Regions from separate parts of the Micromonospora sp. CPM1 genome, predicted to be linked through region 1. Evidence: riboswitches for the same ligand, from Rfam matches in the RefSeq annotation. Region 1 holds a riboswitch; each other region holds the start of a gene.
What was found. A riboswitch is a leader RNA that binds a small molecule or an ion and turns the genes downstream of it on or off. The one in region 1 is predicted to bind cyclic di-AMP.
Positions count from the first base shown of each region.

Region 2: it holds a riboswitch for cyclic di-AMP, as region 1 does, so the genes downstream of both, M8C11_RS14775 (hypothetical protein) here and M8C11_RS18585 (NlpC/P60 family protein) in region 1, are expected to answer to the same signal.
Region 3: it holds a riboswitch for cyclic di-AMP, as region 1 does, so the genes downstream of both, M8C11_RS08025 (transglycosylase family protein) here and M8C11_RS18585 (NlpC/P60 family protein) in region 1, are expected to answer to the same signal.
Region 4: it holds a riboswitch for cyclic di-AMP, as region 1 does, so the genes downstream of both, M8C11_RS21620 (hypothetical protein) here and M8C11_RS18585 (NlpC/P60 family protein) in region 1, are expected to answer to the same signal.

Region 1 covers NZ_JAMHIU010000014.1:86,237-92,940, forward strand. Annotated here, with positions in the region: gene M8C11_RS18575 (C40 family peptidase) at 1-533, shown strand, start outside; gene M8C11_RS18580 (N-acetylmuramoyl-L-alanine amidase) at 605-2,638, opposite strand; cyclic di-AMP (ydaO/yuaA leader) riboswitch at 2,877-3,011, shown strand; gene M8C11_RS18585 (NlpC/P60 family protein) at 3,025-4,059, shown strand; gene dcd (dCTP deaminase) at 4,137-4,715, opposite strand; gene M8C11_RS18595 (pyridoxamine 5'-phosphate oxidase family protein) at 4,794-5,339, shown strand; gene M8C11_RS18600 (zinc metalloprotease) at 5,409-6,401, opposite strand; tRNA gene M8C11_RS18605 (tRNA-Gly) at 6,673-6,704, shown strand, end outside.
Region 2 covers NZ_JAMHIU010000010.1:162,509-170,080, forward strand. Annotated here, with positions in the region: gene M8C11_RS14765 (helix-turn-helix domain-containing protein) at 1-179, opposite strand, end outside; gene M8C11_RS14770 (carbonic anhydrase) at 346-999, shown strand; gene M8C11_RS14775 (hypothetical protein) at 1,057-2,085, opposite strand; cyclic di-AMP (ydaO/yuaA leader) riboswitch at 2,089-2,220, opposite strand; gene M8C11_RS14780 (YibE/F family protein) at 2,375-3,649, opposite strand; gene M8C11_RS14785 (SHOCT domain-containing protein) at 3,814-4,023, opposite strand; gene M8C11_RS14790 (metal-sensitive transcriptional regulator) at 4,148-4,447, opposite strand; gene M8C11_RS14795 (heavy-metal-associated domain-containing protein) at 4,528-4,734, shown strand; gene M8C11_RS14800 (DUF748 domain-containing protein) at 4,771-5,742, shown strand; gene M8C11_RS14805 (cation-translocating P-type ATPase) at 5,760-7,572, shown strand, end outside.
Region 3 covers NZ_JAMHIU010000005.1:90,066-97,637, reverse strand. Annotated here, with positions in the region: gene M8C11_RS08050 (FadR/GntR family transcriptional regulator) at 1-419, opposite strand, end outside; gene htpG (molecular chaperone HtpG) at 556-2,448, shown strand; gene M8C11_RS08040 (SDR family oxidoreductase) at 2,812-3,510, opposite strand; gene M8C11_RS08035 (helix-turn-helix domain-containing protein) at 3,544-4,020, opposite strand; gene M8C11_RS08030 (LLM class flavin-dependent oxidoreductase) at 4,068-5,633, opposite strand; cyclic di-AMP (ydaO/yuaA leader) riboswitch at 5,805-5,950, shown strand; gene M8C11_RS08025 (transglycosylase family protein) at 5,949-6,599, shown strand; gene M8C11_RS08020 (YbaB/EbfC family nucleoid-associated protein) at 6,787-7,236, shown strand; gene M8C11_RS08015 (M4 family metallopeptidase) at 7,363-7,572, opposite strand, start outside.
Region 4 covers NZ_JAMHIU010000018.1:27,627-35,198, forward strand. Annotated here, with positions in the region: gene M8C11_RS21605 (alpha/beta fold hydrolase) at 1-176, shown strand, start outside; gene M8C11_RS21610 (AAA family ATPase) at 301-2,418, shown strand; gene M8C11_RS21615 (cation diffusion facilitator family transporter) at 2,510-3,424, shown strand; cyclic di-AMP (ydaO/yuaA leader) riboswitch at 3,568-3,698, shown strand; gene M8C11_RS21620 (hypothetical protein) at 3,703-4,776, shown strand; gene M8C11_RS21625 (SRPBCC family protein) at 4,800-5,252, opposite strand; gene M8C11_RS21630 (STAS domain-containing protein) at 5,354-5,713, opposite strand; gene M8C11_RS21635 (hypothetical protein) at 6,135-6,539, shown strand; gene M8C11_RS21640 (BON domain-containing protein) at 6,701-7,375, shown strand; gene M8C11_RS21645 (redoxin domain-containing protein) at 7,435-7,572, shown strand, end outside.

The DNA of each region.
Region 1 (6,704 bases):
TGCGCGACGAGTACAACAGGCAGAAGGAGAAGCTCGACGCGCTGATCGCGCTGGAGATCAAGCAGCAGAACGACCTCGCGGCGAAGAAGAAGCAGATCGACTCGGAGATCAAGCGGCTGACCGCCATGCTCCCGGTGACCTCGATCCGCCCGGCGGGCTGCCCCAAGATCGACGGCGTGGTGAGCAGCGCCGCGCGGACCGCCATCAAGACGGCGTGCGCCCAGGTCGGTGACCCGTACGTGTGGGGCGCCACCGGCCCGAACTCGTTCGACTGCTCCGGTCTCACCCAGTACGCGTACAAGGCGGCCGGCATCTCGTTGACCCACTTCACCGGTGCCCAGTGGAACGAGGGCCGCAGGGTCTCCCGCTCCGAGGCCCGCCCCGGTGACCTGGTGTTCTTCGGCTCCGACCTGCATCACGTCGGGCTCTATCTCGGCAACGGGGTGATGGTGCACGCGCCACGTACCGGCAAACCGGTCCAGGTGTCGAGCATCAACACCCAGCCGCTCGCCGGCTTCGTCCGGGTCAGCTGACCCGCAACCCCTGACAGCGGGAAGGCCCCCGGTCCGCACGGACCGGGGGCCTTCTCGTGTGCGGTGACGGGTCAGCGCGGCGCGCCGACCGGGGACGGCAGGATCAGCACGTCGTCCAGGTTCACGAACATGATCCGGTGACCGAACTGGACCTGCACGTAGCGGTTCTCGCCGCGGACCACGGTCCGGTCACCCGGTGCGGAACCGTCGAACGAGACCGCCCGGTAGTACTCGCCGGGCAGCACCCCGCCGACCGCGTACCGTTGGCCGGCGGCGAACGTGTACTGCAGCGGCGAGATGGCCTGGTACGGGATGGTGTCCGGGTAGGCGGCCTGCTCCGGGTAGGCCCGCCCGTACACAGGGATGGTGGCCTTGCCGGGCCGCGGCGTCACCACGAAGCCGGTGGCCCACTTGGCCGTCGGCGCGGAGGCCGGGTTGAGGAACCACGCCTTCTGGCCGAGGTACCAGATCGCCGTCCAGTCCCCCTGGCGGCCGGCGAGGGCGTACGTCTGGCCGGCCGAGGCGCGGGCGCCGTGGTCGGAGATGTACATGGTGTCCGGCGTGCCGTCCGGGCGCAGCCCGAGGTCGTTGACGAGCGGGGCGTCCGGGCTCGGCGCGGTCCGCAGGATCACGGCCGAGGAACCGCGCGACGGGCACGGCTCGGCCGGCGGCCGGGGCGTCGGGACGCCGGGCGGCTGCTGGTTGCAGCCGGTGAACGCGGGCCGGTTGGTGGCGAAGTCCGGGTCGATGGTGACCAGGCCGGTCCGGGGCGTGCCGGTGCCGCGGAACGGCGCCTTCATCAGGTCGAAGTAGTGCGACCAGTCCCAGTACGGTCCCGGGTCCCAGTGCATGCCGCCCACGTTGGCGGCGGTGATGCCGGGCACGTTGTCGTGGCCGATGATGTGCTGGCGGTCCATCGGGATGCCGAGCTTCAGCGCCAGGTGTCGCACCAGCTTGGCGGAGGTGCGGTACATCGCCTCGGTGTACCAGGTGCCCTGACCGGCGAAGCCCTCGTGCTCCAGGCCGATGGACTTCGCGTTGACGTACCAGTTGCCGGCGTGCCAGCCCACGTCCTTGGTCTTGATGTGCTGGGCGATGTAGCCGTCCACCGAGCGCAGCGTGTAGTGCCAGCCCAGGTAGTCGGCCCGTTTCACCAGGTCGACGCTCGGGACGAAGTAGCCCTCGGTGTCGTGGATGACGATGTACTCGATCTTCTGCTGCTTCGGCCGGTCGCCCAGGTCGTGGTTGCCGTAGTCGCCCGGGTCGTCGCTGAGCTGCTCGTACGGCGCGGGGATCCACTCGCACGCAAGCCGGACCGGGCACTCCAGCCCGTCCGGCCGTTCGGCGTTGCGCAGGCCGAGCCGGGCCAGGCGGGAACGGTCCGGCTGCGCGGCGGTGGCGGCGAGCGTGACTCGGTGGCCGTCGTCGGTCGTCCGGCTGGCGCCCTGGCCGAGCTGGTCGTACACCTCGTCGGCGAAGGCCGCCGCGGCGTCGGAGGTGTCCGCGCCGGAGTACCGGGCCACCGCGGCGTACCAGGCCGCCGGGTCGGTGCCGGCACCGACCGGCCCACCCAGGGCCTTCTGGTACGACGCCAGCAGCGCCGCGCCACCGCGGATGTTCGCGGCCGGGTCGGTCCGCAGCGTCCCCGCGTCGAGCCCGGTCAGCGCGGCGGCCGCATCGAGCGTCTGGAGCGAGGCGGGCGGCAGCGGGGTCTCCCGCTTCGGCGTGGCGGCCGTGGCCGGGTCGAGCTTGAGCGGGCGGGCGTCGTCGCCGCGCGGGTCCTCGTCCTCGTCGACGTGGGCGCTGCCCGGCATGGCGAGGATGTGCGTGGCGTCGGTCAGGTGCATCGGGCCGTAGCCGCCGCTGGTGCTGGGCTGCCCGGTGTGCGTGTCCCAGCGGGACTCCAGATAGGAGACGCCGAGCAGCACGTTCTGCGGCACGCCGTACTCGGCCGCGGCGGCGGCGTATTGTTGTTGCCGGTCGCTCGCGGGCGCGGACGTGTCCGGCGCGGCGGTCACCGGGCCGGTCGTCGCCAGCGCGGTGGCTGTCGCCACTGCGGCGGCGAGCAGTATCCGTCTGCCCGACGGCGGGGCGGAGAGGTGCATCGAACCTCCTGGACAGGGATGGGGGTCACTGCGTTTCCACCCTCACTCCGCACACCCGTGAGGGTCAATACCTTTCCAGTGGGTAATCAGCCTTGAAAGAAAATTTCACCTCCGCGCGGGGTGCGGCACCGGATCGCGTACGGAGTGTCACGGCGCTGGAAGTTGCGGATCGATAACGGTGGTCCCTACTCTGGTGAATCGTCGGCCGCACGTCTCACCGTCCAACCCGGTCGGTGACGGTCCGACACCGCCGAGTCGCCTCCGGGCGAGCCGGGGAACCAGGTACCTGGGGTGAATCCGCAGCGATGCGGTAGGGCGGCTCCCTTCCCGCCCGAATCCGTCAGCTAACCCGGTAGGCGGTACGGAAGAAGGAGTACGGACGCCCGGTGGCACTCCATGCCCCGCGGCCGTCGTCGAACCGGTCGGTCGACCGGTCCTTCGTCGCGCCGCGTTCCCGCTGGTCCCGCTTCACCACCGCCCTCGCCGCACTGGTCGGCACCGCCGTCGTCCTGACCGGCGGCGCCACGGCGGCACACGCCGAACCCTCGGTCGCCGAGATCGAGGCCCAGATCGACCGCGACTGGAACAAGCTCGAACCGGTCATCGAACAGGTCAACGTCGTACGCGGGCAGCTCGCCGCGCGGCGCAAGCAGGCCGACGCGCTCGGCCGGCAGATCGCACCCCTCCAGGCCCGGGTGGACGCCGCACTCGGCCAGGTCGGCGGGCTCGCCGCCGACGCCTACAAGGGCGACAACCTCTCCACCGTGAACGCGCTGCTGGGCAGCCGTTCGCCCGGTGACCTGGTGAACGGCCTGGAACTGCTCGACCGCTTCGCGCACCGCCAGCACGAACAGGTGCGCTCCGTCGCCGCGCTGCGCGACGAACTGGCGGCGAAGAAGAAGCCGCTGGACGAGATGATCGCCGGCCTGGCGCGTACCGAGGCCCAGCTCGCGGCGAAGAAGAAGCAGATCGACGCCGAGATCGCCAAGCTGGAGAAGCTGCGGCTCAAGGTGTACGGCAAGGGTGGCGGCGGCCCGCTGCGCCCGGCGCCGTGCCCGGCCGGCTACCCCGGCGGCCCGGCCGGTGCGGCGGTCAAGTTCGCCTGCGCCCAGATCGGCAAGATCTACGTCTGGGGCGCGGCCGGACCGGACCACTTCGACTGCTCGGGCCTCACCATGGCGGCCTGGGCCAAGGGCGGCGTCTCACTGCCGCACAGCGCACGCCAGCAGCACGGCGTGACGAAGCGGATCAGCCGGGCCGAACTGCGCGCCGGTGACCTCGTCTTCTACTACAGCGACCTGCACCACGTGGCGATGTACGTGGGCGACGGCTGGGTGGTGCACGCCTCCCAGTCCGGCAAGCCCATCACCATGAAGCGGGTCGACGACGGCGACATCAACAGCTACGGCCGTCCCGGCTGAGGTCGTGCTCCGGAGCTCCGCCGGTGACGGCGGGGCCCCGGGCGCGGGGCCCCGGGCGCGGCGCCCCGGGCGCGGCGTCAGCGGGTCGGCCAGGTGCGCCAGCTCTGCCAGGACCGGCTCGGCGTCGGGCCGCGCTGCCCCTGGTAGCGCGAACCGTAGACGGCCGAGCCGTACGGGTGCTCGGCCGGCGAGGAGAGCCGGAAGATGCAGAGCTGGCCGATCTTCATGCCCGGCCAGAGCGTGATCGGCAGGTTCGCCACGTTCGACAGCTCCAGCGTGACGTGGCCGGAGAACCCCGGGTCGATGAAGCCGGCCGTCGAGTGGGTCAGCAACCCCAGCCGCCCCAGGCTCGACTTGCCCTCCAGCCGCCCGGCGAGTTGGTCACCCAGCGAGATCACCTCAAGCGTGGACGCGAGCACGAACTCGCCCGGGTGCAGCACGAACGGCTGCCCCTCCGGCACCTCCACCATCGAGGTCAGGTCGTCCTGCTGGATCGACGGGTCGATGTGCGTGTAGAGGTGGTTGTTGAAGACCCGGAACAGCCGGTCCAGGCGTACGTCGATGCTCGACGGCTGCACCAGCGTGGGCTCGAAGGGCTCCAGCGCGAGCGTGCCGGCCTTGATCTCGGAGACCAGGTCGCGGTCGGAGAGCAGCATCGGAACACCATAGCGACCGGTACGGGTGACCAGCGTGTCGCACTACATCTTCGTACACGTGTTCGATAGAGTGTCCACATGGCTTCCTGGTCCGAATTCGCCGCCGACGAGCCCCGCCTCGCCGACGAGATCCGCCTCCTGATGCAGCAGTACGGGCCGGGCTTCGGCTACCTCGCCACGGTCCGCGCCGACGGCGGCCCCCGGGTCCATCCCGTCTCACCGGTGATCACCGACGACGGCCTCTGGTGCTTCGTCATCGACTCGCCGAAGCGCCGCGACCTCGAACGCGACGGCCGCTACGCGCTGCACTCGTTCCCGCCGGAGGAGAGCGACGACGAGGCGTACGTCGCGGGCCGCGCCCGGCCGGTGACCGACCCGGCCACCGTGGCCCGGCTGGCCCGGATCGCCCGCGCGTCGCCGCAGGGCGACTGGCGGCTGTTCGAGTTCACGGTCGAGGCGGCGATGCTGACCCGGCGCGACCCGGTGGCCCAGCCCGGCGCTGCCCCGCCGCAGGTGCGGGTCTGGCTCGACCCGCGTGGAGCCGAACCCGCCCGGCGGGAGCCGGTGGGCGCGGAGGCCCGGCGCGGCCGGCACGGCTTCGACACCCGCCGCCCGGCCGCCTGAACCGACCCGGAACGAAACGGTGCCGGCCCCGTCCGAGGACAGGGCCGGCACCGGTACGTGGTGCGAGGGTCAGGCCGCGCGGTAGGCGTTCCACGCGGTGAGCATGCGGCTCGCCTGGCCGGCGGTGAACTGGTACATGCAGGAGTCGTACGTGTAGTCCATGAAGTTGGTGATCGGGTCCTTGCCCGCGGTCGAGCAGGTGTCCCGCCCGGTCGGGCACTGGTACGCCGGGGACGCCTCGGCCGGGGTGTCGGAGACGCTGTCGCCCGAGCCGGAGCAGCCGCCCTGGAAGGTGTGGTACAGGTTCAGCCAGTGGCCGACCTCGTGGGTGCCGGTGTCACCCTGGTTGTAGTTGGTCGCGGTGCCGCCGGGCAGCGACTCGTTGAGCACGACCACGCCGTCCATCTTGTCCAGCGTCCGCTTCGGGAACGTGGCCCAGCCCAGCAGGCTGTCGCTCAGCTCGCCGAGGTAGATGTTCAGCGTGTTCTTGCCGCCCTCACGCAGCGAGGTCTTCATCGAGCGCTCGGCGGAGGAGCCCTGCACGATCGGGTACCACGACGGGTTGGTCACCCGGTTGATCTTCGTGAGCTGGAACCCGAACGCGGTGGCGGCACCGCCGGTCGAGCCCGCGTACGACTGGTTCAGCACGCTGATCTGCTGGTTGATCATCGAGTCGGTGATGTTGCCACCGGCCCGGGTGCTGTTCTCCTGGATGACGTGCACGACGACCGGGATCGTCACGGTGGCCAGCGGCGCGACGGCGCCGGTCCGGAAGTTGGCCCGCTCGCGCTGCGCCGCGGCGAGGTCGGCCTCACGGTCACGGACCTGCTTGGCGGTCAGGTGGTTGGGGTCCAGCTTGGCGTTGCCACCCTTCGCGACGCGAGCGTTCGCGTGCTCGTCGGCGTGGGCGTCGGCCGGCTCGGCGCAGACGCCGGCCGGGGCGGCCGAGAAGGCCGAAGCAGCGGGGACGACGCCGACGGCGGCGGTGCTGAGCAGCAGCGCGAGGGTCGACGTCGCGACACCGGCGGTACGCCGGGTCAGCAGGTTGGGACGGAGTCCCATGGGCCCACCTCTTTCTGACGGCGTGCCAGGGGGTGTGTCACGCCGGTTCGGAAACGTGGGGCAGACGTTACATCTCATCGACAGATTTGAGAACGCCCATATGTTGCCGACGTGCAACTTCGCGCCGGCCGGCCTCGCTTGAGTGCTTGATCCACTCCAGCTCGGGGAGGTGGCGGGGTCAACCGCTCGTCGATGCAGCCACCTCGCCGAGGTGGCGCGCGGGCACCTGGATGCACGGGGGTGAGGGCCTTCAGGTAGAGTGGTGCCGCCTGCGGGTGTAGTTCAATGGCAGAACATCAGCTT
Region 2 (7,572 bases), on a different contig from region 1:
TCCAGGTCGGCGACGATGGCCTGGGCCGCCCGTTCGGTCACACCCACCTCGTCGGCCACGTCGCGCAGCCGGGCGGTGGGGTTGCGCGCGATCGCGAGCAGCACGTGGCCGTGGTTGGTGAGGAAGGTCCAGTTACGGCGGCTCCCGTCCTCAACTGGTGTGGTCGCCATGGTGGTCATGCTATGGCCACCGCCGCCACCGGCCGAATCGGCGCGGGCCGGGGCGGGTGGCAGCGGGAAAGTATGAAATGCGTATCACGAATCTTGACGGGCCCCGAGGTGCGTGTGACCGTGGGTCGCGAGGCCGTTCGGCCCGGTAGTTCCCCAGGTAGACGAGGTGAGGGACATGACGCCGAGCACCCCGGAGCAGGCACTGACCGAACTGCGTGCCGGTAACCACCGGTTCGTCACCGGTGCCCCGCAGCATCCGAATCAGGACGCCGGGCACCGCGCGGCTGTCGCCGGCGGCCAGCATCCCTTCGCGGTGATCGTCGGCTGCTCCGACTCACGGCTCGCCGCCGAGATCATCTTCGACCGCGGTCTCGGTGACCTCTTCGTGGTGCGTACGGCCGGGCACACCGCCGGGCCGGAGGTGCTCGGCAGCGTCGAGTACGCGGTCACCGTGCTCGGCACGCCGCTCGTGGTGGTGCTCGGGCACGACTCGTGCGGCGCGGTCCAGGCCGCCCGGGAGGGGTTCCGGACCGGTTCCGCCCTGGTCGGGCACCTGGGCGCGGTGGTGGACGCGGTCTCGCCCAGCCTGCTGCGCGCCTCCCGCCAGGGCGTCGACGACCTCGACGGCATCATCGACGTGCACATCGCGCAGACCGTCGAGACGCTGCTGGCCCGCTCCGCCGTGCTGGCCGAGCGGGTGGCGGCCGGGCGGTGCACGGTGGTGGGCATGTCGTACCGGCTCGCCGGCGGCGAGGTGCGGACCGTGGCGCAGTCCCCGGCCCCGCTGCCCGCTCCGGCGGCGCCCGCCGACCCGGCGCTGGCCGGCTGAGCCGTCGGGAAGACGAAAAGGGGCCGCCCGAGGGCGGCCCCTTTCACCGTGTCCGGGTCAGAGCAGCGACATGTGGACGTGGTCGGTGTGGTTCGACGGTCCGCTGTACGAACTCCAGCCGGTGGCCGGGAACCAGATCTGCCGGTTCCAGATGACGTAGTAGATGCCCAGCCGGTCGGCGTTGCGGATGAGGAACGCGGCGACCTCGTTGCCGTACCGGCGGGTGTCGTTGTTGTGCCAGGGCGCGAACCCGCTGTTCTGGAGCGACCAGTCGCACGCCTTGCCCTTGGGGTGCTCCCACGGCCCGCCGGGCCGGTAGCAGCCCACGAAGCGCTTGAAGCCCGCGCGGCGGACCTCCTTGTACGCGTGCAGCGTGCGCGGAGTGACGCAGCCCGACGTGGTCGGGTCGTCCTCGCTGCACGACTCGGCCTTCCAGCCGCCGTCGGCCGTGCGGCCGGGGGCGATCTTGGCGACCGGTGAGGTGGCGGAGACCAGGCCGCCGGTGAAGCCGAGACCGCCGACGAGCTTCAGCGCGCGCTCGGCCTGCACCTTCTCGCGCTCCATCGCGTTCTTCTGCTTCTCCTGCTCGCGCACCTCGGCGTCGAGCGCGATCTTGGCCTGCTCGGCGCGGGTCTTGACCGCGTTGATGGCGGCCAGGCGCTGCGCGTTGAGGAGGTTCAGCTCGTCCAGGGCGTTGACCCGGCGGACGAACGAGTCGGGCGAGTTGCTCTCCAGCAGCATCGCCATCGCGCCCATCCGGCCGGTCCGGTAGGACTGGGCGGCGAGCTGGTTGACCTGCGGGCTGAGCGCGTCGAGTTCGGCCTGTGCCGTCTTCACCTCGGCCGCCAGCCGCCGCTGGCGGTCCTGCGACTTGGCGAGCTTCGCCTTGGCCTGGAGGAAGTTCCGGTTGGCGGCGTCGATCGCCTCGGTGATGAGCGGCGGTTCGCCGTCCTCCTCGTGTCCCGAGGGGGTGCCGGGGGCCGCCGCGGTGGGGGCCGCGGTCGCCGGGGCCGGCCCGGCCAGCACGGCCAGCGAGGTCAGCACGGCCACCACGGGTGTCAGCCAGCGGCGCAGGGGTGCCGTCACAGTGTTCCCTTCCGTCGGCCGCCGACCGGGTTAGCTGACGGGTTCGGGACGGAAGTGGCCCCTACCGCTGTCGCGGATTCACCCCATGTACCTGGTTCCCCGGCTCGCCCGCGGGCGATTGGGCGGCGGCACCGCTGGCGCCGGTGCGCGCCTTCGGCGGTGACCGGCAGCGAGGTTACCTGACAGCACTCCTGAGGATCTACGTCCGGAAGCCGACCAATAGCGAGATTTCGCCGTGGCGCACCGTGACCAGCGTCGCGTTTGAAATCGATGGTCACGCTGCGGAGTGTCACCATGCGGCCTCCGTACTCTTCCCGCCGCCGAGCGCCTCCAGCGCGTCGTCCCGTCCGGCCGGCGGCCGGGCCGCGGGTGGCGCCGGTTCCGCGCCGCGCGAGCGCCGTCCGGCGGTGGTCACTACCGCGGCCAGTCCGGTCGTCAGCGGTACGGCGGCGATCAGGCCGAGCGTGGCCACCGCGCTGCGGACGATCTCCTGGGCGAGGAACTCGCTCGTGAGGATCTCGCTCACCGGGCGGGAGTCGGCGACCAGCAGGAGCAGCAGCGGCAGCGAGGCGCCCGCGTACGCCAGCACGATGGTGTTGACGGTGGACGCGATGTGGGCCCGGCCGACCCGGGTCGCGGCCCGGTAGAGCTGCCGCCGGGACAGCCCGGGGTTGGCGTGCGCCAGTTCGGTGACGGTGGCCGCCTGGGTGACCGTGACGTCGTCCAGGACGCCCAGCGAGCCGATGATGATGCCGGCCAGCAGCAGCCCGTGCAGGTCCACGTCGCCCTGGAACATGGACAGCGTGGTGGCGTCCTCGCTGCCGAATCCGGTCAGGTGGGTGGCGGACGTGGCGAGCAGGCCGAGCACGCCGGTGACCACCAGGCTGCCGAGCGTGCCGAGCACCGCCACCGACGTCTGGGCGGTGATGCCGTGGGTCAGGTAGAGCACCACGAACATGATCAACGCGGCGCCCACGATCGCCACCAGCAGCGGAGGCTGGCCGGCGCCGATGCCCGGCAGCACGAAGCCGAGCAGGATGGCGAAGCTGGCCACCAGGCCGCCGAGCGCGGCGAGACCGCGCCAGCGGCCGAACGCCACGATCGCGGCGGCGAAGAGCACCATCAGCCAGATCAGTGGCGTGCCGCGCTGGTGTTCGGCGATGTTGTAGGACTTCACCGCCGGGTCGGCCGGGTCGGTCAGCTCGACCAGGACGACCTCGTCGCCGACCGCGACCCGGGGTGCGCCCGGCCCGGCCGGGATCGGCGTCTCGACCTGCCGGCCCGCGTCCGGGCCCTGCTCGACGGTCACCGTCACCGTGCCGCAGGGGCCACCTGCGCCGTCCGGGGACTCCGGGGTCGGCGGGCAGGGTTCGGTGACCACCCGGGTCACGGTGCCGTGGTAGCGGGGGACGTCCGCGCCGCCGACCGGCTCCCGGTCCTGCCGGGGCCAGAGCACCAGCGCTGCGATCACGGTGATCACGAACAGCGGCACCACGACGGCGACGAGCAGCCGTCGTACGCCCGGCGGCGCGGCGGGTGCGGGGTGGGTGTGGTCGGCACCCATGGCGTCTCTCCCAACGGTCGCGGCGACGCCTGGTCCGCCGGACCGGTCTGGTCACCCGGCCGGCGTGGACGTGTCGACCACGTCCGGGTCGTCGCCCGGCCATGGTAGGCAACCCGGCCGGGCGCTTCCGGGCACCGTGACCGGTGACGCGCGCTCCGCGCGGATCAGCCCAGGCCGGCCCGGCGTCGCCGGTACTCGTCCTCGTCGATCTCGCCGCGGGCGTACCGCTCGTCCAGGATGCGCCGGGCCGTCGTCGGGCCCAGGTACTGCGGGCCGGTCCACCGCACGGCCGCCCAGACGAGCCCCGCCAGCACCGCGAGCACCAGCAGGGACCAGATCCACATCCAGCCCATCATCGGGCTCTGCCACATCATCGGGCCGCCCTCCGTCCGTCGCCGCGGGTCCGCCGGTCCGGCCTGCCCGCCACTTCGACGGTACGACCGGCACGACGCGTCGGCGCGGGTCGATGTGCCCCGCTCCGAGGGCCGGAGGTCCCGCTCAGCCGCGCTTCATCAGGCGGCCGACGGCGGCCATCATCTCGGTGGCCATCTCGTCGGCCCGGCCCTCGGCGGCGCCCTCGTGCATGCAGTGCCGGGCGTGGCCGTCGAGCAGGCCCAGGCCGACCTTGTCCAGCGCCGCCTGGATGGCCGAGATCTGGGTCAGCACGTCGATGCAGTATCGGTCGTCCTCGACCATCTTCTCGATGCCACGGACCTGGCCCTCGATCCGGCGGAGCCGGGCGAGGAGTTGGTCCTTGCTGGCGGTGTAGCCCCGGGTCGGGCTGGACGGCGCGGTCATGAAACCGAGGATAGCGTACCCCTCGGGGGTATGCTAACGTTCCGAACGTACCCCTGGGGGGTATCAGATCGGAGGGCGACATGGAGACCACCTACCAGGTGAGCGGCATGACCTGCGGGCACTGCGTCAACTCGGTGAGCACCGAGCTGAGCGCACTGCCCGGCGTCACCGACGTCCAGGTCGACCTGGCCAGCGGCCGGGTCACCGTCACCAGTCAGAACCCGCTGGACGCGGACGCGGTCCGCGCGGCGGTCGACGAGGCCGGCTACGACCTCGTCGGTGCGTGACGGGTCCGACGGACCCGTAGAAACCGAGGAGACACCATGAACACGGCGACGAAGCTCAGCGGCTTCGCCCTCGGCCTCGTGGCGGTGTTCGGCGCGGCGTACGGGATCGGCAACCTGGCCGATCCCGTCGCCCCGGCCGCCGAGACCCGCCACGACGACAGCGACAGCGACCACGGGGCCGGCGACACCGGCCACGGTGACGAGAGCGGCGCCTCCGCGCACCTGCCCGGCGGGCTGCTCGTCTCCGAACGCGGCTACACGTTCCAGCCCGCCACCGCCCCGGCCGGGCAGTTCGCCTTCCGGATCACCGGCCCGGACGGCGCGCCGGTCACCCGCTTCGAGGTGGCCCACGACAAGCGCATGCACCTGATCGTCGCCCGACGGGACCTGTCCGGGTTCCGGCACGTCCACCCGGAGATGACCGGCGACGGCACCTGGCGGGTCGCCTCGCCGCTCGGAGGCCCCGGCGTCTGGCGGGCCTTCGCCGACTTCACCCCCGAAGGCGGCGAGCCGCTGACCCTCGGCCTGGACGTCACGGTCCCCGGCGAGCTGACCGCCCGGCCGCTGCCGGCACCGGTGACCAGCACCACAGTCGACGGCTACACGGTCACGCTGACCGGAACGCCGGAGCCGGGCCGCACCAGCCGGCTCACGCTCTCCGTCAGCCGCGACGGGCGGCCGGTCACCGACCTTCAGCCCTACCTCGGCGCGTACGGGCACCTGGTGGCGCTGCGGCAGGGCGACCTGGCGTACCTGCACGTGCACCCAGAGGGGACGCCCGGCGACGGGCGCACCCCCGCCGGTCCGGCGATCACGTTCGCGGCCGAGGTGCCCTCCGCCGGGGCGTACCGTCTCTACCTGGACTTCCGGCACGGCGACGCGGTGCACACCGCCGAGTTCACCGTCCTGGCCGGCGACCGGACCGCGCCCGCGCCCGCCGCGCCGGCATCCACCACCGCACCGACCCCGGACGCCGGACACGGCACCCCGGGGCACGGGCACAGTTGAGCGCCGGAGGTGCCGCGATGACTGCCACGGGAAAGGCGCTGCCCACCGCGCCGAACCTGATCGAACTGGCGATCGGCGGGATGACCTGCGCGTCCTGCGCCGCCCGGATCGAGAAGAAGCTCAACCGGATGGACGGCGTCGAGGCGACCGTTAACTACGCCACCGAGAAGGCCACCGTCCGGTACGCCGACGACATCGCGCCGGCCGACCTGATCGCCACCGTCGAGAAGACCGGCTACACCGCTGTGGTGCCGCCTCCGCCCGAGCAGGCGGAGGCCGCCACGGCCGGGGAGCCGGTGGACGAGCTGCGCACCGCGCGTACCCGGCTCTGGGTCTCCGCCGTGCTCACCCTGCCGGTGATCGTGCTCGCCATGGTTCCGGCCTGGCAGTTCGACTACTGGCAGTGGGCCTCGCTCACGCTGGCCGCCCCGGTGGTGGTCTGGGGCGGGCTGCCGTTCCACCGCGCCGCGCTGGTCAACCTGCGGCACGGCGCCGCGACCATGGACACGCTCGTCTCGCTCGGCACGCTGGCCGCGTTCGGCTGGTCGCTCTGGGCCCTGTTCCTCGGCACCGCCGGCATGCCCGGGATGACGCACGCGTTCAGCTTCGCCATCACCCGCGGCGACGGCGCCGGCAACATCTACCTGGAGGCCGCCGCCGGGGTGACCGTGTTCATCCTGGCCGGGCGGTACTTCGAGGCCCGCTCCAAGCGCACCGCCGGTTCGGCGCTGCGCGCCCTGCTCGAACTCGGCGCCAAGGACGTGGCGGTGCTGCGCGACGGGCAGGAGACCCGGATCCCGGTCGGCCGGCTCGCGGTCGGTGACCGGTTCGTGGTCCGGCCCGGCGAGAAGGTCGCCACCGACGGCGTGGTCGAGGAGGGCACGTCGGCGGTCGACGCCAGCATGCTCACCGGCGAGTCGGTGCCGGTCGAGGTGGGGCCCGGCGACGCAGTGGTCGGCGCGACGGTGAACGCCGGCGGCCGGCTGGTGGTCCGGGCCACCCGGGTCGGCGGCGACACCCAGCTCGCCCAGATGGCGCGGCTGGTGGAGCAGGCGCAGACCGGCAAGGCGGCGGTGCAACGGCTCGCCGACCGGATCTCCGGCGTGTTCGTGCCGATCGTGATCGCGCTGGCCGCGGGCACGCTCGGCTGGTGGCTCGGCACCGGCTCCGGGCCGACCGCCGCGTTCACCGCCGCGGTGGCCGTACTGATCATCGCCTGCCCGTGTGCGCTCGGCCTGGCCACGCCGACCGCGCTGCTCGTCGGCACCGGGCGCGGCGCGCAGCTCGGTGTGCTGATCAAGGGGCCGGAGGTGCTGGAGTCCACCCGCCGGGTCGACACAGTGGTGCTGGACAAGACCGGCACCGTCACCACCGGCCGGATGGCGCTGGCCGAGGTGCTGCCGGCCGACGGAGAGGACGCCGCCGAGCTGCTCCGGGTGGCCGGCGCGCTGGAGGCCGCCTCCGAGCACCCGATCGCGCGGGCCGTCGCCGAGGCTGCGGCCGAGGCCGGGGCGCTGCCGCCGGTCGGCGAGTTCGCCAACGCCGAGGGGCTGGGCGTGACCGGCACCGTCGACGGCCGGACCGTGGTGGTCGGCCGGGCCCGGCTGCTGCGGGAGCGGGGTCTCGACGTACCCGAGGAGGTCGTGCGGGCCGCGACCGGCGCGGAGGCCGCCGGGCGCACGGCGATCCTGGCCGGCTGGGACGGGCGGGCCCGCGGTGTGCTCGCGGTGGCCGACGCGGTGAAGCCGACCAGCCGGGCGGCGGTCGCCCGGCTGCGTGAGCTGGGCCTGAAGCCGGTGCTGCTCACCGGCGACAACACCACTGTGGCGA
Region 3 (7,572 bases), on a different contig from region 1:
CCGTACTCCTCGGCGGCCCGGACCAGGGCGGCGACGACCGCCGGGTCCGCGCGCTCGGCGCAGAGCCGGGCCGCGTCGACCCCGACGCAGGCCCGCATCTCCAGCATGTCGCGCACCAGCGTCTCGACCGGGAGTACGTCACCGGAGCGGGCCAGCGACAGCGCCAGGTCCAGCCCGGCGTGGACCCGCCAGTCCAGCACCCGGGTCGCGCCGCCCTGGCTGACCCGGACCAGGCCGAGCTGTTGCAGGCGGCGCAGCGCCTCCCGGACCGCGTGCCGGTTGACGGCGAACGCGCCGGCCAGCTCCCGCTCGCCGGGCAGCGTCTCGTCCGGCGCGTAGCGACCGGACACGATCGCGTCGCGGAGCCGGCCGAAGACGTGGTCGGAGACCGACACGCGGGGCGCGGGATCGAAGGTCATGCGCAGCAGTGTGGCCCCGAACACATCAACCCGTCAACTGGTTGTACCAGTGAATTTCGGGGGCGGCCGGTGCGTGCCGTTCCGGTCACCCCTCGTATCCTTTCCGCGGTAGGCCGCCAGAGGGAAGGGAGCCGGTGTGAGCGACGGGGTCGAGACGTTGGAGTTCCAGGCCGAGGCCCGTCAGCTGTTGCAGCTGATGGTGCACTCGATCTACTCGAACAAGGACGTCTTCCTGCGCGAACTGATCTCGAACGCGTCCGACGCGCTGGACAAGCTGCGGCTGGAGTCGCTCGTCGACAAGGAACTGTCGGCCGACACCTCCGACCTGCACATCGAGATCGAGGTCGACAAGGACGCCCGTACGCTCACCGTGCGGGACAACGGCATCGGCATGACCCGCGACGAGGTGGTCCGCCTGATCGGCACCATCGCCAAGTCCGGCACCGCCGAACTGCTGCGCAAGCTGCGCGAGTCCTCCGACGCCGCCGCCTCGCAGGAGCTGATCGGCCAGTTCGGAGTCGGTTTCTACGCCACGTTCATGGTCGCCGACAAGGTGACGCTGCTGACCCGCCGCGCCGGACAGTCCGGCGGCACCCGCTGGGAGTCCACCGGCGAGGGCACGTACTCGATCGAGGAGGTCGAGGACGCACCCCAGGGCACCTCGGTCACGCTGCACCTCAAGCCGGTCGACACCGAGGACAACCTGCACGACTACACCGCCGAGTGGACGATCCGCGAGATCGTCAAGCGCTACTCCGACTTCATCTCGTGGCCGATCCGGATGACTGTCGACAAGCCCGGCGAGGACGGCACCACCACCCGCGAGGAGCAGACGCTCAACTCGATGAAGGCGCTCTGGGCGCGCTCGCGGGACGAGGTCGACGAGGCCGAGTACAAGGAGTTCTACCGGCACGTCGCGCACGACTGGGCCGACCCGCTCGACACCGTCCACATGCGCGGCGAGGGCACGTTCGAGTACGAGGCACTGCTGTTCCTGCCCTCGCACGCCCCGCTCGACCTGTTCTCCCCGCAGGGCCGCCGCGGCGTGCAGCTCTACGTCAAGCGCGTGTTCATCATGGACGACTGCGACGCGCTGATGCCCAACTACCTGCGCTTCGTCAAGGGCGTGGTGGACGCGCACGACCTGTCGCTGAACATCTCCCGGGAGATCCTCCAGCAGGACCGGCAGATCCGCGCGGTGCGTCGCCGGCTGGTCAAGAAGGTGCTCGCCACGCTCAAGGACATGTCCGCCGAGTCGTACCGCACGTTCTGGACCGAGTTCGGCGCGGTGGTCAAGGAGGGTCTGCTGGAGGACCCGGACAACACCGAGACGCTGCTGGAGCTGGTCCGCGCCGCCAGCACCCACGACCCGGCCGAGCCCACCACGCTGCGCGCGTACGTGGAGCGGATGAAGGACGGCCAGACCGAGATCTACTACGCCACCGGCGAGAACCGGGCCACCATCGAGAACTCGCCGCACCTGGAGGCGTTCCGCGCCAAGGGCTACGAGGTGCTGATCCTCACCGACCCGGTGGACGAGGTGTGGGTCGAGCGCGTCGGCGCGTACGACGGGAAGACGCTGCGCTCGGTCGCCAAGGGACAGGTGGACCTGGAGACCGAGGAGGAGAAGGAGAAGGCCGAGGCGGAGCGCCAGGAGTACGCCGACCTGCTCACGTTCCTCGGCGGCGCGCTCGCCGACAGCGTCAAGGAGGTGCGCCTGTCCACCCGGCTGACCACGTCCCCGGCCTGCGTGGTGGGCGACGCGCACGACATGACGCCGACGCTGGAGAAGATGTACCGGGCGATGGGCCAGGAGGTGCCGCAGGTCAAGCGGATCCTGGAGCTGAACCCGGCCCACCCGCTGGTCACCGGGCTGCGTAAGGCGCACGGGGAGGGCGGCGACACCGCCGCGCTGACCGAGACCGCCGAGCTGCTGTACGGCATGGCGTTGCTGGCCGAGGGCGGCGAGCTGGCCGACCCGGCCCGGTTCACCCGGATCCTCGCCGACCGCCTCGCCCGCGGCCTGTAGCCCCACCCCGACCCGGTTCGCCCGACCCGCCCCGGCGGGCCGGCGTGATCGACTCCATTACGCCGAAGTGGCGGTATCGGCATGCCACCGATACCGCCACCTCGCCGAGCCGGTGTCGACCCCGCTCGGAAAGTCGATGGTCGGGCGGGTGTCGGGTCAGTTGCGTGATCCACTCCAGCTCGCCGGAGTGGTGGTATCAGACGGGCTCTGACCCCGCCATTTCGCCGAACTGGTGTTGATCACGGTGGGTGCCCGGGTGCCCGCGTGCACAGGTGTGGGTCGGGCCGGCGGCTGTCGTGGCAGCCGGTTGGTCGGCAACGTCTCGCCGAGGTGGCGCCGCCACCTCGGCGAAGGCGGGTCGGCTCAGGGGAGCGCGGGGTAGAGCGCGGCCACCCCGCCGGACAGTCCGGCCTGGACCCGGCGGGCGACGTCGTCGGCCAGGATCTCGTAGCTGTCGGACTCGATGCCGTCCGCGGCGAGCCGGGCGACGTCGGCCGGGTGGGCCTTCGGGCCGGGGACGGCGGCGGCCATCTCGGTGTCCATGTAGCCCACGTGCAGGCCCGCGACGCGGACGCCCCGGCCGGCCAGCTCGACGCGCAGGGCGTTCGTCATCGACCACTCGGCGGCCTTGGCCGCGCCGTACGCGCCGACGCCGGGGAACGTGAACCAGGACAGCGCCGACAGCACGTTCAGGATCGTGCCGCCGCCGTTGGCCGCGATCCGGGGCGCGAACGCCCGTACCACCGACAGCGTGCCGAGGTAGTGCGTCTCCAGCTCCAGCCGGATCTGCGCGAGGTCGCCGTCGAGCAGGTCGGTGCCGGTGCTCACGCCGGCGTTGTTGACCAGCAGCGTCACGTCACCGGCCCGCTCCGCGGCGGCGGCCACCGACGCCGGGTCGGTGATGTCGAGGCGTAGCGGGGTGACGCCGGGCAGGTCCACGGTGTCCGGGTTGCGGGCGCCGGCCCAGACGGTGGCGCCGCGCGCGACGAGTTCGGCGGCCAGGTGCCGGCCGAAGCCGCGGTTGGCGCCGGTGACCAGGGCGGTGCTTCCAGCGATCTTCATGGTCTCGCTCCGAGGTGTGGTGGGGAAGGGAGGTCAGGCGGACAGCAGGCCCGGACCGGGCAGGACGGCCAACTCGCCGGGCGGTACGTCGTGCCCGGCGTCGCAGCGCAGCCGCGCGTGCACCGGCGCGCCGCACCCGTCGTGGGCCACCCGGACCGCCGGGCCGGCCTCGTCGGCGGCGTACGCGTCGCCCCACTGCCGCAGCGCGACGAGCACCGGGATCAGGTCGCTTCCCTTCGCCGTGAGCACGTACTCGTCGCGGGTGCGCTGCCCGGGCTCGCGGTAGGGACGCCGGTCGAGCAGCCCGTCGGCGACGAGCTGCTTGAGGCGTGCGGCGGCCACCGGCTCGCTGACGCCGACCCGCCGGGCGAAGTCGTCGAAGCGGCGGGTGCCGAACGACGCCTCCCGCAGCAGGAGCAGCGTGGTGCGGTTGCCGACCACCTCGAGCGCCCGGGCGATCGAGCAGTTGGCGGTGGACCAGGAGTCACGCTGGGCGAGGAGGTCCGTCATGGCGTCGACGGTACCCCCCTGACTTAGGAAACCAAAAGTCAGCTACCTCACAGCTGGCCGGGGAAGAAACCGTGCCGGGCCAGCGGCTCGACGATCTGGTGCTCCTCGTACGACAGGTGCGACAGCAACGTGTCGGTGAGCAGGTCCACCGCCTCCTGGAGTCCGGTGAAGTCGCCGGGCCGGCGGACCAGCTCGACGAGCGCCCGGTCCACGCTCTCCACCACCCCGTGGATCACCACGTGCTCCTCCTCCAGGCGGTCCAGCACGGCGGCCAGCCCGGCCTCGGAGCGGCGCAGGTGCGGGAAGATCGAGGCGTCCTCCAGCCCGTGGTGCTGGGTGACCATCGTGCAGTAGGCCGCGCAGTACGCCCCGAGCGTCCAGTTGTTCTGCCGCATGGTCATCTCGTTCAGTGCGGCCCGCGCCCGGCCCGGCGTGACCGAACCCTGTTTGACCTGTTCCAGCAGGTCGCGCACCTGGGCCAGCTCCTGGCGCAGGTGGTCGTGCACGTCCACCAGGTGCTGTCCGGCGGCCTGTCCCCGAGGCGGGTAGACGTGTCCGGCCGGTGGCGGCGGGGCGCTCGGGCGGGTGGACTCGTCCCAGGGGCGGCGCGCGCTCAGGCGTACCCCCGGGTCGGGGGTGGGAGTGACGCCGAGCGTGCTCGGGCCGCCGGCGGCGGTCTGCTCGTCGGAGGCCGCGCGGTCGTCGCCGCCGGCGGGCGCGGCGCGCTCGGCGGCGACCAGCTCCCGCACGGCGGGCGCGACCTCCTGGCCGAAGATCTGGATCGCGCGCGGCTCGTCGCTGCCGAGGACGAACGTGGTGATGCCGTGCTCCAGCGTGAGCCCGGCCAGTTCCTCCACCCACTGCTCCGGCGGCCCGGCCAGGAAACCGGCCGACGAGCGGGCGAACGTGCCGGTCACGTTGAGCATGCGGCGGATCGCGGCCGGGTCGCGCCCGGCGGCCCGGGCGCCCTCGTCGACGAGCGCGTTCAGGGCGGGCAACTCGTCGGGGCCCTTCGGCAGGTACGACAGGGACGGCAGCCAGCCGTCCGCGGCGCGGCCCACCAGGCGCAGCATGCGCGGCTTGTACGCGCCGACCCAGATGCCCACCGGGTGTGCCGGCGCCGGCCCGCGCTTGGCGCCGACCACCCGGTAGTGCTCGCCGTCGACGCGGATCATGCCGCGCCGGTCGGTGTCCCAGACCTCGCGGATCACCCGGATCGCCTCGTCCAGGGCCTCGACGGCGGCGCCGGGGGACAGGCGCCGCCCGCCGGCCGCCTCGATCGCGTCCCAGAACGCGCCCGCGCCGAGCCCCAGCTCGACCCGGCCGCCGGTGAGCAGGTCCAGGCTGGCGATGCTGCGGGCCAGCACCACCGGCTGGCGCAGCGGCAGGTTGAGTACGTTGCCGGCCAGGCGGATGCGCTCGGTGGCGGCGCCCACGTAGGACATCAGCGTCCAGGTGTCCAGGAAGCCCGGCTGGTACGGGTGGTCCTGGAACGTGACCAGGTCCAGCCCGACCTGCTCGCAGAGCCGGGCGAGCGCCACCACCTGGTCGGGCTGCCCGGCGGCGGGGGTGAGGAAGCCGCCGAAGGTCAGCTCGTGTCCGTGATCGGTCATCCGTCCCGCCCTCCCGTGATCTTGCCTGGCCCTGCCACCGTAGCGCCGCCGCCGGTAGCCCGGCCGGGTGAAGAGCATCACAAGAAGTGGACGATCGTCGCAAAACGCTCCTAGCGTCGGTTTCGTCCGCAGACGCGGACACCGCGGGCCGGAAACGCCAAATCCCGCCGCCGTCCCCGGTAACCGAACCTCGCGCGGGAGCGGGGGAACCACACGTTCCACGGTGCATCGTCACCTCGGGGTGAAGCCGCCACCGGCGGCCGGGCTCCTCGGCCCGAACCCGACAGCTCACCTCGTCGGCGTGGAGGAATCCACATGGCAACTGAATACTCAGCCCGAAGCCGCCGTACCGCTCTCGGGGCGGTTCTGGCCGGCGCCGCCGTCGGCGCCGCGACCCTGTTCGGCGCGGCCGCTCCGGCCAGCGCGGGCGTCAACTGGGACGCGGTCGCGCGCTGCGAGTCAGGCGGCAACTGGAAGATCAACACCGGCAACGGCTACTACGGCGGGCTTCAGTTCTCCCGCGCCACCTGGAACGGCTACGGCGGGCAGAGGTACGCCGCCCGAGCCGACCTGGCCAGCCGGTCCGAGCAGATCGCCGTCGCGGAGAAGGTGCTGCGCGGGCAGGGCATCGGCGCGTGGCCGGTCTGCGGCAGGAAGGGCGGCTCGGCGAACGCCGGGTCGGCCGCGGCCGGCGAGCGGGCCACCACGAAGGCCACTCTGCGCAAGGCCGCCCCGGAGCGGGCGGCCACGCGCAAGGCCGCGCCGCAGCGGCCCGCGACGAAGGCCGCGCTGCAGCCCGCGACCGGTGCCGGGACGTACGTGGTCCGGCGCGGGGACACGCTGTCGGAGATCGCCGTGGCGCAGCGCGTCGACGGCGGCTGGCGTGCCCTGCACGAGCGCAACCGGGCAGTGGTCGGCGACGACCCGGGCCTGATCTTCCCCGGTCAGCGGCTGCGCCTGCGCTGACAGCGGTCCGGAGAACGCCCGGCCGGTCCGTCCGGCCGGGCGTTCATCCGTCCGCGACACGCCGCGCCGCCGGTGTCCGGCCTGCTCGCGGCGCCGGGGCGCGGCCCGCGACAGCCGGTGACCGCGATTCGTCGGAGCCGGTTGCTAGGGTCACGGTGCTCGGCTAAGACGTGAAGAAAGCGCGGAAATGACCAACGACCCGTTCTCGGCGGCCGCGAGCCTCGACGAGCTGCTGACCCGCACGCAGCAGGCGCTCACCGCGATGCGCTCCCGGGCCTCGGCGCACGCCGACGGCGAGCCGGGTGACCTGCTCCGCGCCGAGGGCACGGCCGCCGGCGGGCGGGTCCGCGCGGTCGCCGTCCAGGGTGGCCGGCTGGATTCCGTGACGGTCGACCCGGAGCTTGCCGGCGAGCCCCTCGACGTCCTCTGCGGACACCTCGTCACCGCCGCCAACGCCGCGTTGTCCGAGCTGGACGCCCAGGTCAGCGCGTCGGCGCGGGCCGACGCCGACGCGCTCGCCGCCCGGCTCGGCACCATGGGCGACCAGGCCGAGCTGTTCGGCCGCGCGATGCACGAGGCGGCCGCGCGGATCCACCGCGACCGCGGCACCCCGTCCCGGGCCGGGCGCCCGGCCTGACCCGACGGCCGGCGTGGCGCCGCGACCCCGCGACGCCCGGCACGGCCCGGCCCGGCACGACGAGGCTCTGGCGCGACGAGGCGGCCGGCCGCCGGGAGGACGACGACCGGCCGCGCTACGCCACGGTCAGCTCAGGGTGACCGCGGTGTCGTCGACGACGAAGGACGTCTGCAACGAGCTGTCCTCCACGCCGCTGAACGAGATGGTCGCCGTGGTGCCCGCGAGCGACGAGATGTCGAAGGACCGCTGCACGTAGCCGGTGGCCTTGTTCAGGTTGGAGTACGTGGCCAGCGTGGTGCTGCCCGCCTTGACGGTGAGCTTGTCGTACGCGGTGCT
Region 4 (7,572 bases), on a different contig from region 1:
GGCTCACCCCGCCGCCCTGCGCCGAGTCGATCGCGGCGGCGCTGCCCACCACGGAGCTGACCGTCTGCCCGGGCGCCGGGCACATGCTCATGATGGAGCGCCCCGACGCGGTGAACGCCGCCCTCTCCGGCGTGCTGGACCGGGTGCTGGCGGCGCGCCCCGCGACCCGCCTCTGAGCATCCCCCGCCTCCGGGCGACACCGACGTACGCCACGTGCGCGGCATGCCCCGACGTGCCGGTTGCCGGCGGCCCGTACCCTCATTCAGCCCGTCGTGCCCTCCGAACACAGGAGCATCCGCGTTGACCGACCAGACCACGCTGGACCGGGAGATCGCCGCCGAGCAGCGCCACCTCGACCGGGTGTACGCCCGGCTGGCCGAACTGCGCCGGTCCGCGGCCGAGGCCGAGCGGGAGGGCTACCGGCTGGCCCGGGTCGGCAACTTCGGCGCGCTGGTCGAGCGGGACGCGATGGTCTTCCACGCCGCCCAGCGCCGGCACGTGCTGGACGCCGAGCACGAGGGGCTGGTGTTCGGCCGGCTGGACCTGCGGACCGGGCAGGTGCTGCACGTCGGCCGCCTCGGTGTGCGGGGCGTGGACGCGGAGACGCTGGTGGTGGACTGGCGGGCGCCCGCCGCCGCCGCGTTCTACCAGGCCACGCCCGCCGAGCCGCGCGGCGTGGTGCGCCGGCGCACGATCCAGTCCGCCTCGGAGAAGGTCACCCGGATCGAGGACGACCTGCTGGACCCGGAGGCCGCGCCGCCGGACATGGCGGTGGTCGGTGACGGGGCGCTGCTGGCCACGCTGTCCCGGGCCACCGGCCGGGGCATGCGGGACATCGTCGCCACCATCCAGCGCGAGCAGGACGAGGCGATCCGCTCCCCCGGCAACGGCGTCACGATCGTCTCCGGCGGCCCGGGCACCGGCAAGACGGCGGTGGCGCTGCACCGGGCCGCGTACCTGCTCTACTCCGACCGGGCCCGGTACGCCGGCGGCGGCATCCTGGTGGTCGGCCCGTCCGGCGTGTTCGTCGAGTACATCGCCTCGGTGCTGCCCTCGCTGGGCGAGGAGACCGCCACGCTGCACTCGCTCGGCTCGCTGTTCCCCGGCCTGTCCGCGTCCCGGACCGACCCGCCGGACGTGGCGGCGGTGAAGGGGTCGCTGCGGATGCGCCGGGTGCTGGAACGCGCGGTACGGGACGCGGTGCCGGACTCCCCCGCCGAGCTGCGCCTGCTCTACCGGGGCGAGCTGCTACGCCTGGAACGCCCCGCGCTGGACGCGATCCGGGACCGGACGCTGGCCCGGGGCGCGCGCCGCAACGAGGTGCGCCGGGCGGCGTTCGACGCGGTGCTCGCCGCGCTCTACGCGCAGGCCCGCACGCTGCGGGTGGGCCGGCTGCCGGAGCAGCCCGCGTTCGAGGACGAGATCATCGAGCGGCCGGAGTTCCGCGAGTTCCTCAAGGCGTGGTGGCCCCGGCTGCACCCGCGGCACGTGCTGGACTGGCTGGCCCGCCCGGACCGGCTGCGCCGCTACGCCGGGGGGATCCTGTCCTCGGCGGAGATCCGGTTGCTCGGCGACGCGTACCGGAGCCTCGCGACCGAGGGGCTGACGGTGGCCGACATCGCGCTGCTGGACGAGCTGGACGCGCTGCTCGGCAAGCCGGTGCAGCGGGCCCGGCCCAAGCGCGACCCGTACCAGCTCGCCGGTGGCGTGCGCGAGCTGAGCACGTACGCCGACCGGCAGCGTGCCGCCCGCGCGGCGGCGCGGGAGCGTCCGGACGACTACCGCGACTACGCGCACGTGGTGGTGGACGAGTCGCAGGACGTCTCGCCGATGCAGTGGCGGATGGTCGGCCGGCGGGGGCGGCTGGCGTCCTGGACCGTGGTCGGCGACCCGGCGCAGACCGCCTGGACCGGCGACCCGCAGGAGCTGGACCGGGCCCGTGACCAGGCGCTGGGCCGGCGCAAGCGGCACCGCTACGAGCTGACCACCAACTACCGCAACTCGGCGGAGATCTTCGCGGTGGCGGCGGCGGAGATCCGCCGCCTCTACCCGGACCTGCCGCTGCCCGACGCGGTCCGGTCCACCGGCGTGCCGCCGGTCGAGCGCACGGTGCCCGCCGCCGACCTTCCGGCGGCCACCGTCGAGGCGGCCGAGGCGCTGCTCGCGCAGGTGGAGGGCACCGTCGGCGTGATCACGCCGGTGCCGCGCCGGGACGAGGTGGCGGGCTGGCTGGGCGGGCTCGGCGCGGGCCGCCTCCAGGTGGTGACCAGCCTCCAGGCCAAGGGCATGGAGTACGACGGCGTGGTGCTGGTGGCACCGGGTGAGATCCGGGCCGATCCCGGCTCGGGCGTCCGCACGCTCTACGTGGCGCTGTCCCGGGCGACCCAGCGCCTCACCACGCTCGACCCGGTGGGGTGACCGGCCCCGCCGCCACCCACAGTTCACTTGCATACATAGCGATGTGAACATACATTGGGCCGGGCCGGTACGCGGCAGGGAGGGTGTTGGCGTGGGCGCAGGTCATGACCACAGCGGCGCGGTGGCCAACGCGGCACACCGCCACCGGGGCCGCCTCTGGGCCGCGTTCGCGCTGCTCGCCGCCCTGATGGTGGTCGAGGCGGTGGCCGCCTTCACCACCGGCTCGCTGGCGCTGCTCTCCGACGCCGGGCACATGTTCACCGACGTGCTCGGCATCGGCATGGCCCTCGCGGCGATCACCGCCACCCGCCGAGCCGGCACCGACCCGCAGCGCACGTTCGGGCTCTACCGGCTGGAGGTGCTCGCCGCCCTCGCCAACGCCGTGCTGCTCGGCGCCGTCGCCATCTACGTCCTGGTCGAGGCGGTACGCCGCTTCGGCGAGCCGCCGGAGGTGCTGGCCGGCCCGATGCTGGTGGTGGCGGTGCTCGGCCTGCTCGCCAACATCGTCGCGTTCGCGCTGCTGCGCGCCGGGTCGAAGGAGAGCATCAACCTGCGCGGGGCGTACCTGGAGGTGCTCGGCGACCTGCTCGGCTCGCTCGGCGTGATCGCCGCCGCGCTGGTCATCGCGGTGACCGACTGGTGGTGGGCGGACCCGCTGGTCGCCGTCGGGATCGGCCTGTTCATCCTGCCGCGCACCTGGCGGCTCGGCCGGGCCGCGCTGCGCATCCTGGTGCAGGCCGCGCCGGAACACCTCCAGGTGACCGCCGTGCACGACCGGCTGGCCGCCGTGCCCGGCGTGGCCGAGGTGCACGACCTGCACGTCTGGACGCTCACCTCGGGCATGGAGGTGGCCTCGGCGCACCTGACCACCGACCCGGGCGTGGACCCGGCCGGCGTGCTGGCCGCCGCGCGGGCCGCCCTGCACGAGGACTTCTCCATCGATCACGCCACGTTGCAGGTCGAACCCGGAGCGTCGGCCGGAGTGTGCGGACAGACCGAGTGGTGATTAGGACACACTTAAATCGCTGTGGCTAATGTAGTCTTATGCCGGTTTTGCCCCGCCTAGTGGCACTGCTCCACGGAGCCGTGCCCGGGCAGCGCCGGTAGTCTCGGTCGCGGCCGCACCCGCGGGCGCCACCGGCCCCGGTGGGGCGGCCGTCGCCTAATCGTCCGCAGGGACGAGCCGGGGAACCACGTACGTGGGGTGCATCCGCGTCAGCGGTAGGGATCTTCCGTCCCGAACCCGTCAGCTAACCCGGTCGGCGCTGACGGAAGGACGTGTGAATGCCCCCAGTGGCACCTGTACGACGGACGGCCGCCCGGTTGGCGGCCCTGCTCGTCGCGACGCTGACCCTCGGCGTCGCGACCGTTCCGGCCTCCCCCGCCTCGGCGGCGCCCGCGACCGGCCTGCTCGCCGCCGCGCCCGGCGACGACGAGGGCGGCACGCCCGAACTGCGCGCCCAGCTCGACGCGGCCAGCAAGGGCTGGCTGGAGGCGAAGGCCGCGCTCAACCGGTCGGTGAACCGGCAGAAGCAACTCAACGAACAACTCAAGACGGTCGGCGCCGAACTGACCGTCCGGGACGCCAAGGTCGGCGAGATCGCCGCCGTGGCGTACCGCAACGGCCGCCTGGGCACCGCCGGGGCGCTGCTCGGCAGCAGCAGCCCGGAGGGCTTCATGGACCGGGCCGCCGCGCTGGAGCAGGTCGCCGCGCACGAGGACCGTACGCTGCGCGACCTGATCGCCACCCGGGACGAGGCCACCCGCACCCGCGCCCAGCTCGACGGGGAGATCCGCGAGCAGCGCAAGCAGGTGGCGGTGATGGGCAAGCGCAAGGAGCAGGCCGAGCGCGCCCTCGAGGTGGCGAACGACCGGGCCTCGCGCAGCAGCAGCGGCGGTGGCAGCGTCCAGGGCACCTCCAGCAAGAACGCGAAGCCCGCGCCGCGCAACTCGGACGGCTCCTGGCCGTCGGAGTCGTGCAGCGTCAACGACCCGACCCCGGCGAACGGCTGCATCACCCCGCGCACGCTGCACGCGCTGCAACAGGCCAAGGCGGCGGGCTTCACCCGGTACGTCTCCTGCCACCGGCCCAGCGGCTCGGGTGAGCACCCGAAGGGGCGCGCCTGCGACTTCGCCGCGCAGAAGAGCGGCTTCGGCGGCGTGGCCACCGGCGGCGACCGGACGTACGGCAACAACCTGGCCGCGTACTTCGTGCGCAACGCCGACCCGCTCGCCGTGCTCTACGTGATCTGGTTCAAGCAGATCTGGCTGCCCAGCAGCGGGTGGAAGTCGTACAGCGGCGGCAACGGCGACCCGTCCAGCGACCACACCAACCACGTGCACCTGTCGGTGTACTGAGCGCGCCCTGGAGGGCGGCCGGATCAGGCCGGCCGGCCCTCCAGGGTCGCTCCGAGACGCGCCGCCAGGCCCAGGTGAGCCGCCCGGGCCTGGCGGAACGCGTACCCGAACAGCGGTGCCGGCGCGGTGAGCGTTATCTCCACGTCGATGCGTACCGTGCCGTCGGGCTCGTCGCGCAGGCGCGTGTGGTTGCGGACCGTCGTCGCGGGCTGCTGACGCGCCACGGTGACGACCTCGTCCTCGCCGGCGATCAACACGTCCGCCTGGTACGTGACCGGGAAGTGCAGCGGGCCGAGTTGCAGCCGGTCGGTGATCGCGTAGCTGGCCAGCGCGCCCGGCCGGGCCGGCAGCTTCCGGACCCGGACGATCAGCGGATGCAGCTCACCCTGGCGACTCAGGTCACCCAGTAGCGCCACCGCCTCGGCCCGGGTGCACCGGGCCTGCACGGTGTAGCTGAAGCTGTCGCTGCTCTGCAAGCGGGCCCCCTCGCCGTCGTGCGTCGCGACGATCGTCCCGTACCGACGCCGGACTGGCAACGGGTAGAAGGTCCCCTGGCAGCAGGGGGTGTGAACGGCGCTCAGGCGCCGGGCAGCACCTCGGGGGTGTCGTCGGCGAACCACGGCTCGGGCGCGCCGAACAGGCCGAGCAGGCCGGTCACCCAGAGCTGCCGGTGCACGAACCGGCTCGGCTCGGTGACCACCAGCTTGACGCCGCTGACCTCGCAGGTCTGGAAGCCCGCGACCATGGCGCTGATGCCGACCGAGTCGATGAACGTGACGAGCCGCATGTTCAGCTCGATCCGCGAGGGGCGGCCCTTCGCGAGCACTTCGGCGATCGCTTCCCGCACCTCGTACGCGGTGTCGACGTCGATCTCCCCACGGGGCGCGATCTGGACGACACCACCCGGCCGCACCGACTTCACGATCGACAGGCTCACGCGAGCACCTCCACTCGCCCATGACGGGCGCCTCATCAGTACGCGGGCCGCGACCGAGCGTATTCCTCCGACGGCCCGGTCGCCACCCCCCGGGATGAGCAATTCGCGAACTGGGCACACCTGGGCGTACCCAATCCGGACCTCCGGGTTCCAGTTTCCCCTTCAGGGCGGGCCGCGGCCAACCCTGCGGCCGGGCGGGCCCGGCCGATCCGCCGACCAGGGTAGCGGGCGCACGCACGTCCCGTGGGCACCGGTCCCGGCGCGTTCGGGTGGTTCGTCCCGTTCGCTGCCCGGCCCGCCCGTGACCCGGACATGGTTTGCCGGGCGTGCCGGTGGGGCACTGCCCGAGACAGTGAACCCGCCGGATGGACACCGGAGTCCGAAGTGGCCGCCGGCCTTCGGCACCCGAGGAGGTAGAACGATGTTCGGATCCAACCTGCTGGACCGCCGGGGCAAGGCCGAGCGGGTCGCCGACCAGGCGTGGCAGCACCTGCTCTCCGCCGCCGGTTCCGCCGGTGACAGCGTGCGCGACGCCACCCGTACCGCCCGCCGCAGCTCCTCCGGCCTGGCCGACGACGCCACCGACCTGGTCGGCAGCGCCGCCGAGGAGGCACGCCGCCGGGCCGGTCTCGCGTTCGACGCGCTCGCCGGCCGCCGGCCCGCGCTGCCCTGGACGCTGCTGATCGCGGCGGCGCTCGCCGGCGCGGCGATCGGCTGGGCCGCCGGGACCGCGGCGCGCGCCGCCGGCAGCCGGGACCGCGCCGCGGACGAGATCGAGTTCGTGGACGTGGACCGGCCGAACTCCCCGGCCGGCCTGGACGGCTGACCCGCACAGTACGACGCGACGACGGCCGCTCCCGGGGCTCCCGGGAGCGGCCGTCGTGCTGCCTCACCCGGACCGGGCGAGGGCGGCTCACCCGGGACACGCGCAGGATCGCGGGTGCGGGACCACGTGCCCGCGCCGCGATCGACGGGAGGGAGAGCCGGATGGCCACCGACACGGTCACGCGTACCGACCGGGACATCCAGACCGCCGTGCTCGACGAGCTGACCTGGGAGCCGCGGGTCGGCCCGGACGAGATCGGGGTGACCGTCACCGAGGGCGTGGTGACGCTCACCGGCCGGGTGGACAGCTACGCCAAGAAGTGGGCCGCCGAGCGGGCCGCGCACCGGGTCACCCGGGTCCGTGCGGTCGCCAACGACCTCGCCGTCCGGATCGACACCGCGGCCGGGCGGGAGGACCCGGAGATCGCCGTCGCGGCCGTACGGGCGCTGGAGTGGGACGCGTTCGTGCCGATCGAGGCGTTGCAGGTGACGGTGGCCGACGGCTGGGTCACGCTGCACGGCGAGGTCGAGTGGGAGTACCAGCGGCGGGCCGCCGAACGGTCGGTCGCCCGGCTCACCGGCGTACGCGGGGTGAGCAACGGCATCGCCGTACGCCCGGCGGTGCACGCCGACGGCCGCGACCTGGCCGAGCGGATCGTGGACGCGCTGGCCCGCAACCGCGCCACCGAGGCCGAGGAGGTCGACGTGCGGGTGCACGGCGACACGGTGCTGCTGGACGGGCAGGTCCACTCGGCCGGCGAGCGCGAGGAGATCGAGCGGGTGGTGTGGAACGCCCCCGGCATCCGGGAGGTGCACAACCACCTCGTCGTGCGCTGACCGGAACCACCCCGCCCGGGTGAGCCCGCCTCACCCGGGTCGCGGCCATGGTGGGAGGCATGAGTGATCCGAACGGGCTGATCACACCCGGGCAGGCCGCGCCCGGGTTCACGCTGCCGGCGGCGCCGGACGGGCGCGAGGTGGGCCCCGGGCAGTTCCGGGGCCGTCCCGTGGTGCTCGCCTTCTACCCGGCGGAC